Regions from separate parts of the Oribacterium sp. oral taxon 108 str. F0425 genome, predicted to be linked through region 2. Evidence: predicted binding sites of a transcription regulator. Region 2 holds the regulator's gene; each other region holds the start of a gene.
What was found. The regulator HrcA, encoded in region 2, represses chaperone genes, less so after heat shock. The targets are predictions, from matches to a motif close to TGTTAGCACTCNNNNNNNNNGAGTGCTAACA.
Positions count from the first base shown of each region.

Region 1: the regulator HrcA is predicted to act here: its motif matches at 1,627-1,657, upstream of HMPREF9124_RS06295 (co-chaperone GroES).
Region 3: the regulator HrcA is predicted to act here: its motif matches at 1,230-1,260, upstream of htpG (molecular chaperone HtpG).

Region 1 covers NZ_AFIH01000001.1:1,326,127-1,329,409, reverse strand. Annotated here, with positions in the region: gene groL (chaperonin GroEL) at 1-1,212, opposite strand, end outside; gene HMPREF9124_RS06295 (co-chaperone GroES) at 1,263-1,550, opposite strand; gene HMPREF9124_RS06290 (hypothetical protein) at 1,856-2,248, shown strand; gene HMPREF9124_RS06285 (hypothetical protein) at 2,436-2,822, shown strand; gene HMPREF9124_RS06280 (LL-diaminopimelate aminotransferase) at 2,970-3,283, opposite strand, start outside.
Region 2 covers NZ_AFIH01000001.1:1,082,317-1,085,599, reverse strand. Annotated here, with positions in the region: gene dnaK (molecular chaperone DnaK) at 1-434, opposite strand, end outside; gene grpE (nucleotide exchange factor GrpE) at 593-1,273, opposite strand; gene hrcA (heat-inducible transcriptional repressor HrcA) at 1,286-2,347, opposite strand; gene mtaB (tRNA (N(6)-L-threonylcarbamoyladenosine(37)-C(2))-methylthiotransferase MtaB) at 2,447-3,283, opposite strand, start outside.
Region 3 covers NZ_AFIH01000001.1:752,657-755,939, reverse strand. Annotated here, with positions in the region: gene htpG (molecular chaperone HtpG) at 1-1,176, opposite strand, end outside; gene HMPREF9124_RS03715 (transglutaminase-like domain-containing protein) at 1,363-2,226, opposite strand; gene HMPREF9124_RS03710 (KilA-N domain-containing protein) at 2,304-3,140, opposite strand.

The DNA.
Region 1 (3,283 bases), 240 kb from region 2:
AGCCGCTCTTGTAGCATTTAAAGCATCTTCCATACGAAGCTTTGCTTCCTTCATCTCGGTTTCGGTTGCTGCTCCTACACGGATAACAGCCACACCGCCGGAAAGCTTAGCGAGTCTTTCCTGTAACTTCTCTTTATCAAAATCGGATGTCGTCGCCTCAATCTGTCCTCTAATCTGGGCAATTCTGTCGCTAATCTCTTTCTTCTTTCCTAAACCTTCTACAAGAGTGGTTTTATCTTTACTTACCTTAACGGACTTTGCTCTACCGCACTGCTCAATCGTAGCATCCTTTAAGTCTAAGCCGACTTCTTCGGAAATTACTTCACCGCCGGTTAAGATGGCAATATCTTTCAGCATTTCCTTTCTTCTGTCGCCATAACCCGGAGCCTTTACGGCAACCACATTGAAAGTACCTCTTAACTTGTTGACAATCAAGGTGGTTAACGCCTCACCCTCGATATCTTCCGCAATAATCAGAAGCTTGGCGCCGGTCTTTACAACCTGCTCAAGGAGCGGAAGAATATCCTGTATGTTGGAAATCTTCTTATCGGTAATCAAAATGTACGGATCGTCCAAATTGGCTTCCATCTTCTCCATATCGGTACTCATGTATGCACTGATATAGCCGCGGTCAAATTCCATACCTTCTACAAGGTCAAGCTCGGTCTGCATGGTCTTGGACTCTTCAATGGTAATCACGCCGTCCTTCGATACCTTCTCCATAGCATCGGCAACCATCTCTCCCACTGCACTGTCTCCTGCGGAAATGCCGGCAACCTTTGCAATCTGATCCTTTCCCTTTACCTTGGAGCTCTGCTTCTGAATGCTCTCTACGGCAGCCTCGACCGCCTTCTTAATTCCTTTTCTAAGGATAATGGGATTTGCCCCTGCCTCCAGATTCTTTAAACCTTCAGTGACAATAGCCTGCGCTAAAACCGTTGCGGTCGTGGTTCCGTCTCCGGCTACATCATTGGTCTTGGATGCCACTTCACGAACCAGCTGAGCGCCCATATTCTCATACGGATCCTTTAAATCAATTTCCTTGGCAATGGAAACACCGTCGTTCGTGATAAGTGGTGATCCGAAGGACTTATCGAGAACTACATTTCTTCCCTTTGGTCCCAAAGTTACTTTCACAGTGTTGGCAACGGCGTCCACACCGGCTGCCAATGCCTTTCTTGCTTCTACTCCATATTTAATTTCCTTAGCCATATAACCCTCCTTGTACGGAAAAACCTGTCTATGTTGTTATCCTTATTCTACTATTCTACAATTGCCAGAATATCGCTCTGCTTTACTACAGTATACTTCTTTCCCTCTAATTCCACCTCTGTACCTGCATAGCGAGAAAAGAGAACATGCTGCCCTTTCTTTACCTGCATCGTAATATCCTTACCGTCAACCACTCCGCCCGGGCCTACAGCCACAACAACCGCCTGTCCCGGCTTTTCCTTATCATCCTGTCCCGGAAGAACGATTCCGCTCTTCGTAGTTTCTTCCATCTTTTCTTTTTCCAAAACAACTTTATCAAATAAGGGAACTAATTTCATTTCTTACCTCCTCGCAAATCTGCATAATATGCAATCACGCATTTCTTTAAACAACAATAGGCATTATAATCCGCCTTATTAGCAGTGTCAAGTATCGAGTGCTAAAATGATTGTGAAGTTTTGGTGAACAGTTTCTCCCAAAATATAAATGGCTTTTTCTTACAAATAAATGAATTTTTGCTGAAAATGAAAAGAAAACTTTATTGTAAAATAAATATTTCTAAGTATAATTAAGAATGCAGCAGACGAATTGCCTTAATTTTGAGGAAAGTCGTTGTAAAATATTACTTTGGAGGTTCAGTTTTATGAAGAAGAATATTCTTATTGCAGGAATCATTGCTATGCTTTCCACTGCAACTGTAATGCCGGCTTTTGCCGAGGGTAAGGCTGTAGCATGGGGCGGCTCAACTACAGACGCAACAGAATCAAATGGTCACTGGGTTACCAACAGCGACGGTTCTTGGTCCTTCATCAGCAATGAGACCGGAAGACCCATTATCGGTTGGGTTGTTTATAAGCGTCAGTGGTACTATATGGCTGATAACGGTCATATGGTAGGCGGTTGGGTAAAGCTTGGATTTGACTGGTACTATTTCTCTCCCAATGCTGTAGAGAATCAGCCGACAGGCTCTCTCTATATGAACAAGCTGACTCCGGACGGGTACAGAGTGGATTCCAACGGAAGATGGGTAAACTAATCGGTTCATTCTGATTTTTCGTGTCACTTCAAGATCGTGAAAGACCGGCGGGAACTTTCCCCCGGTCTTTTGTTCAGAATGAAGATTCTTTGCGGTATCGATGATTTCTTATTCATAAAACTATTTTGCATAAAATGTGCAATATTTCATTTCCTATTTTTTCGTTAAGGAGGCTGCTTATGAAAAAATGATAGTCTTAATCGGATGGGCTTTTCTCTTATCCGTTACAGCAGCACTTCCGTGCTTTGCAGAAGAAAATAACACAGTTGGCTATGGCGGATCTACCACTACTGCGCCGGATTCTTATGGACACTGGGTTCTGAGCAGAGACGGATCTTGGTCATTTATCAGTAATGACACGGGTTCTCCCATGTACGGTTGGATTGTAAGCAAGCATCAGTGGTATTATATTGCCGCAAACGGTCGTATGGTTATCGGATGGCAAAAGATTAACTATGAAACTTATTATTTTTCTGAGAAGTCTGTTGAAAATCAACCTCTTGGTTCTCTTTATATGAATAAATTTACGCCTGACAATTATCGAGTCGATTCCAAAGGAATCCGGGCAGATTGATTCCTGAAAAAAAGATTGGATATGTTTCATTCCTAAAAATACAAGTTCCAACGAGATATCGCACGCTTTGCGCACAATACTCGTTATGAAAAAAAGACCGATAATCCGGCAAGTGTCGATTTATCGGTCTTTTCAAATTCCGGTATTTTATCTTCCTAAAAGTGTCTTTAATCTCTTCATGGCTTCTTTGGTCTTTTCATGTGTGGAAAAGGCCGTCAAGCGGAAAAATCCCTCTCCTGCCTCTCCGAAACCGGCTCCGGGAGTTCCGACGACATAAACTTCATTCAAAAGTTTGTCAAAGAAAGACCAAGAATCCATTCCATCCGGACATTTCATCCAAACATAGGGAGAGTTCTTTCCTCCTGTGTAATAAATCCCTAAAGAGTCCAGCGTAGCCATAATCGTCTTGGCATTTTCTTTATAATACTGAATATTCTCCAGAATTTCCTTTTCGCCTTGCT
Region 2 (3,283 bases):
ATGATTCTTTCTACGGAAAGTCCTGCAATCTTACCGGCATCCTTTGTTGCCTGTCTCTGTGCATCGTTAAAGTAAGCCGGAACGGTAATCACCGCCTGGGTTACCTTCTCTCCCAAATAACTCTCCGCATCGGTCTTTAACTTCTGCAGAATCATTGCGGAAATCTCCTGCGGAGTATAATCCTTTCCGTCTATGGAAACCTTATAATCGGTACCCATATGTCTCTTAATGGAAGAAATGGTACGGTCCGCATTGGTTACCGCCTGTCTCTTTGCAGGTTCTCCCACAAGTCTCTCACCATTCTTGGTAAATGCCACAACGGACGGTGTGGTTCTCATACCCTCGGCGTTCGGGATAACAACGGGCTTTCCGCCTTCCATAACGGCTACACAGCTGTTGGTTGTTCCTAAGTCAATTCCTATAATCTTTCCCATATTCTTACTCTCCTTTTTCTATTCTAAATTTGATTTCTTGCTTTACTTTATGGAAAAAGCTCTTTTAAAAGCTTATTCGTCTGTTTATACACTACTTCATCTTTACAGCAGTTTTTCTTCACATCGGTTTTTCTTTACATCGATTCTTTATCTTCGCCTTACTTCTTTACCTTCACCATGGAGTGGCGAACCACATTTCCGCGGTAGGTATAGCCTTTTTGCAAATCGGCAGTTACGGTATCTTCTTCCGCATCTCCCTCTTCTTCCGTCATAACGGCATTGTGGAGCGCAGGATCGAACTTCTGTCCTACAGCCTCAATTGCCTGAATATCACAATCTGAAAACATTTTCTGAATCTGCTTATAAATTCCTTCCACACCCTTTGCAAAAGAGTTTTCTTTCTCTTCCTCCGGGATATGTTCCAAGGCTCTCTCAAAGTTATCCACTACAGGAAGAAGTTGCTCGATAATGCTCTTTGCGCCAAGTTCAAACATCTGCGCCTTTTCCTTCTCGGAACGCTTTCGGAAGTTTTCGTATTCCGCCAAGGTGCGAAGATATTTATCTTTCAGCTGTAAAAGCTCCGCATTCTCCTCTTTTTCGGAATTTTCCTTTCCGGAAGAAGCCTCCTCCGAATCCTCTCCTAAAGTCTGTGTAGAAGAAGTCTGTTCTTCGCCAGGCACTTCCTGCTCCCCTGCATTCCCGGAGCAATTCTCCGTACTGCATTCCTCCGCGGTTTTTACACCTTCGGAAGACGCCTCCTTTGTGCATTCCCTTCCTTGCTCGCCGCCTTCGTGCGACTGCCTCTTCCATTTCTCGTCTTCATTATGCTTCTTTGACACAACGTCTCCTTCCTATTGCAAGGGAATCTCTCCCATTTCCTGTATTAATCTGCTCAAGGTATCCAGTACCTTTTCATAATCCATTCGCTTCGGTCCGATTACCCCGATTGTACCGTGCATTCCGTTTCCAAGCCGGTACTTTGCCGTAACCAGTGCACAGTCTGCCATATCCTGCAGGGGGCTTTCTTTTCCGATATAAACCTGAATACTCTTGTTGTCCTCTTCTTTCTCTTCCGCTTCCTGTAAAAGACCGGCAAGTTCCTCCTTGGACTCCAAAGCAAAAATCAACTTGGATGCATTTTCCGAATCCATAAGCTCCGGATACTTGAAAATGTTCGTAGCGCCCGAGGTATAGATTTCCACATCCTGCTCATCGGTACGAAGCATACTTTCCAAGCTTTGAAGAAGGAGTCCCATCGTCTTTCTGTGCCGGCTCCTATCCAGGAGTGTCCGAATGTATTCTTCCGTAATCTCTTCCACACTGTGTCCGCCCAGAACATCGTTTAAAAGAAGGTTAATGGAGAGAATCGCATTCTGCTCTAAATCCTCATCAATGTCCACGGTCATCGTCTTAATGATATTTCCCTCGAACATCAGAAGAAAGAGAAGTTTTCCCTTTTCCACCAGAGAAATCTGTAAGAACTTAATCCTGTTCTTCTCCATCCTGGGTCCGGAAACAAGTGCCGTATAATGAGTATCGCTCGCTATATTCCTAACCAGAGACTGTAGGGCGGATTCGAGCTTCTCAATCCTGTCAAACATCGAACTTCGAACATCCGATAAATCTCTCTCCTGCTTCTCCATCAACTGGTCTACATAGAAGCGATAACCCTTGTCGGAAGGAACTCTTCCTGCGGAAGTGTGAGGCTGTAAAATATAGCCCATCTCTTCCAAATCACTCATCTCATTCCGAATTGTCGCGGAACTTAAGTTCAGACCGGAGTACTTGCTAATGGTTCGGGATCCTACCGGCTCACCGGTCTCTAAATAGTTCTTGATTATCGTTGTCAATATAATAAGCTTTCTCTGATCCACAAGACCACCTTCCTCCTTTTTGGATTTATTGGCACTCATATATATCGAGTGCTAACACATGTTCATAATATACCCCTCGGAAAAGAGATTGTCAAGAATTTTCCCGAGGGGATTTGTGAATTTCCTATGAACTTGTATTTATTCTGAAAAGAGCTTTCCAAGCAGGCTTTCTTCCATGGCTTTCTCCGCAAGCACCGGATAAACCCCTCCGATTTCTAATGCACTGTCTTTCTGCAGAGGGATATAAAACCGAATGTATTCTTTATTAAAACCGGTGTAATACGTTTCCCCCTCAAGTTCGCGAACTTCCTCTATTAAGACCTCCGACCTTTTGCCGATAAACTGCTTCCGAAACTTTTCCGAATCCTTAAGGGCAAGGTCTAAGAGAATCTTCGAGCGTTCCTTCTTGACCTTTTCCGTAATCTGTCCCTGCATCTCGTCTGCACGGGTTCCCTTCCTGCGGGAATATTTGAAAATATGCAGGTCGTAGAAGCTGATTTCTTCGATGAAGTCCCTTGACTCCTGAAAATCCTCTTCCGTCTCGCCGGGGAATCCCACAATCACATCCGTGGTAATGGCCGCGAGCGGAAAGGCTATTCGAATACAGTCCACCGCCTCTTTAAACTCCTCTTTCGTATAATGTCGGTTCATTTCCTTCAAGGTCTTCGCCGCCCCGCTTTGCAGGGAAAGATGAAAGTGGGGACAGATTCCGTCCACAGCCCTTAGGCGGGAAACGAAGTTCTCCGTGATGACTCTGGGCTCTAAGCTCCCCAGACGTATCCTCTTTATAGAAGGGATTTCTCCGATTTTTTCAATGAGAGAAATGAGCGCCTCTCCGCTTTCTGCCATTTTACTGGCATATTCATAGGAAAGATTTTGAAAATCCAAGCCGTAAGAAGAAAGGTGTATTCCCGTAAGCACGATTTCGGAAATACCTTCCTGCCCCAGGTGTTCTATTTCCTGAAGGCAGTCCTC
Region 3 (3,283 bases), 330 kb from region 2:
CATACCGGAAAGTTTCTCCGCTACCTTCTTCGTAATGTAGTCGGAAATCTTCTTTACAAAGCCGTCATTTTGCAGCTGAGAACGGGAAACGTTCAGGGGAAGATCCGGACAGTCAATCACACCCTTTAAAAGGAGCAAATACTCGGGAATCACTTCCTTGATATTATCCGCAATAAAGACCTGGTTGTTATAAAGCTTAATTGTTCCCTCAATCGACTCATACTCCGAGTTAATCTTCGGGAAATAAAGAATCCCCTTCAGATTATACGGATAATCCATGTTCAGATGAATCCAGAAAAGCGGCTCCATATAGTCATGGAAGGTCTTTCTGTAGAAGTCGAGATACTGCTCTTTCTCCACTGTAGAGGGAGACTCTCCCCAAAGCGGATGGGTATCATTTAAAAGAACGGGGCGCTTTTCAATCTTCAGCTTGGCTTCCGTCTTTCTTTCTTCTCCCTTTTCATCCTTTTCCACCTTCTCGGGAATTTCCTCGAGTACGATGTCGGAATCCAGTTTCTCCTCCTTGGAAATGATTTCACTGTCGCGCGGATATTTATCAAGGTAAATCTCTACCGGCATGAAGGAGCAGTACTTCTCAATCACGGAGCGAAGCTCCCATTCATTGGCATACTTCACACAGTCTTCATTTAAATGAAGCGTAATATCCGTACCGTGCTCCTTCTTCTCACCGTCCGTCATACTGTACTCGGTACCGCCGTCACATGTCCAGTGCACGGGGGTAGAGCCCTCTTTATAGGATAAGGTCTCAATCTCCACCTTGTCCGCTACCATGAAGGCGGAATAAAATCCCAGGCCGAAATGACCGATGATCTGATCGCTGTTTGCCTTGTCCTTATACTTCTCGATAAACTCGGTCGCACCGGAAAAAGCAATCTGCGTAATATACTTTTCTACCTCCTCCGCAGTCATACCGATTCCATTATCGCTAAAACGAATTGTCTTCTTCTCCGGCTCAACTGTAACCGTAACTCGCCCCTTAAAGTCAGACGGCTTCGTCCACTCTCCAATTAGAGAAAGCTTCTCCAGCTTCGTTACCGCATCCGTTGCATTGGAAATTTGCTCACGAACAAAAATGTCCTGATCACTGTACATCCACTTCTTGATAATCGGGAAAATATTTTCACTATGAATAGATAAAGATCCATTTTTCTGCATAAACAATACCTCTTTTCAAATTTTTTACTTACAAATATGAAGTATAACACAAAAATTAGCACTCTTCAATATAGAGTGCTAATTTTCCTGTATCATTCGTGCTATTTTTCTGTATCATTCATGTCTACCCAAAACCTGTAAAGCTTTTAACTGCTTGTTTACCATTTACCTCTTAAGTTAAAAATTCTATGATTTTAAATTAGCTATATTTTCGATTTTCTTTAATCTTTTTTGAATATTATCTTTCAATAAAAAGTACTTCTCATCCTTATAAATTTGAGGTACTTCATCTACTAAGTATTCCTCTGACCATTGATTTGAATCCCATAAATTTTTAGGAGTATGAATAGAAAAACTATAATTTTCGATTCCACTTTCTATCCTACACATTATAGGAGTATAACTACCATTTTTTGTATACTCGATGTAAGTACTATATATTTGGAAACTTTTAGGTTTTTCTAAGATTAGTAAATAAAAAACCACCTCTAACAATTCTTCACTTTCAAAGATAGTATCTTGATGTATCCACGGAGCAAATAATAATCCTGCATATCTATGGTCTCCAAATTCATCTGCTTGTTTTAGATACTTTCTTTCTAATTCTTTATTCCATTTTAAGAATTCTTCAGGAGTTTTTATCTCGTATTCTTGGTGTTGACAATCAAATCCACAAAACTTTCGATAAGGATTTGTTGGATCAATTAATTTCCAAACACTATTTTCTTGAACTGTAAGACAAATATGTTCTTGAGGATTTTTATAGCAATCAGTTTTGAGTAATACATATTTAACTTTAAAACCTAAAGTAATTAATACTGAAGCTAAAAAGTTTGAATAATCTCCACATGTCCCGGATCTGAATTCTAAAAGATCTAAGTCACTTCGTTGTAATGGAAAATAAGGTGAGTTTAAACGACTATACGCTATGTTATTGTCTATCCATTCAAATATCTTTAAAGTCGTATCCTTTAAACTTAAGTTTCTTAATTCTAATTCTTCGATAAATTGAGTTATCTCTTCATTGTTTGGATGAATATATTGCTCCATAAATCTCCTTTATAGAAATATTTTTTTTAAAACTTATTACTAGTAGTGGGCTTTATTAATTAATGCAATTATTTTTCTCATTCCAATTTTTTAATACTACTGTCACCAAGTTTTTCAAGTGACATCAATTGTGTTCTTGCAAGTTTTCTAAGTTCTATCATTCTTTCTTTTTGATCCATGCCTTTACCAATAAGGATTGCATTATAGCTTTCCATATTTGCTAGTACCAATAATTCATTCAGACTTGCATAATCTCTCATATTTCCCTTTAAGTCATGATTTTCTTCACGCCACTGTTTTGCTCGCTTGTTAAATAAGGCAACATTGAGCATATCTGCTTCACTTGCATACTTGTAAGACAACTGTTCGTTGGTAAGATCCTTTAAGAGATATTCTTTGATTGCATCTGTATGAATTTTATAGTTAATCTTGGAGATTTCTCTATTTAAGTTCCAACCTAATGATAATCTTGAATTCTCATCATCTTTTAATCTTTGATAATCTTTGATGATATATAGCTCAAACTCTGCTGAAATCCACGAAGCAAATTTAAATGCAATATCCTTGTGCGCAAATGTACCGCCACCTCTTCCAAGCTTCACATATATTCCTTTTGCATTTGTCATATTAACCCATTTCTGAGGAGATAAGGTAAATGCGTTACTACCTGCTTCTTTCAAAAACCCCTCGAATTCGAGGGGGTTAAACTCAAGATTATTTAACTGCTCCCATATTCCTAAATATTCTATCGTGTTATAGTTTCTCATCCAATTTGCAACAACCACATTCGGCTCTTCACTATTTTTATATCGTGCAATATCTGTAAGACTGATATAGTCATTCTTAAAATCTTCTGTGTACACTTGAATAGCAATACCTTTTGCTTCGATCGTGTCTTTTTTTACCTTAGACATGTGAGTTCCTCCTTTATGCTGATGTACTGTTTACAACACTTATTTTCCTAAAACTCTCCTAAACAGCACAATTCATTTTTTTGATTTAGAATTTAATAGAAGCTCTAAGCCCCTTGTATTTACTTGACTATTTGCCTGTGTCA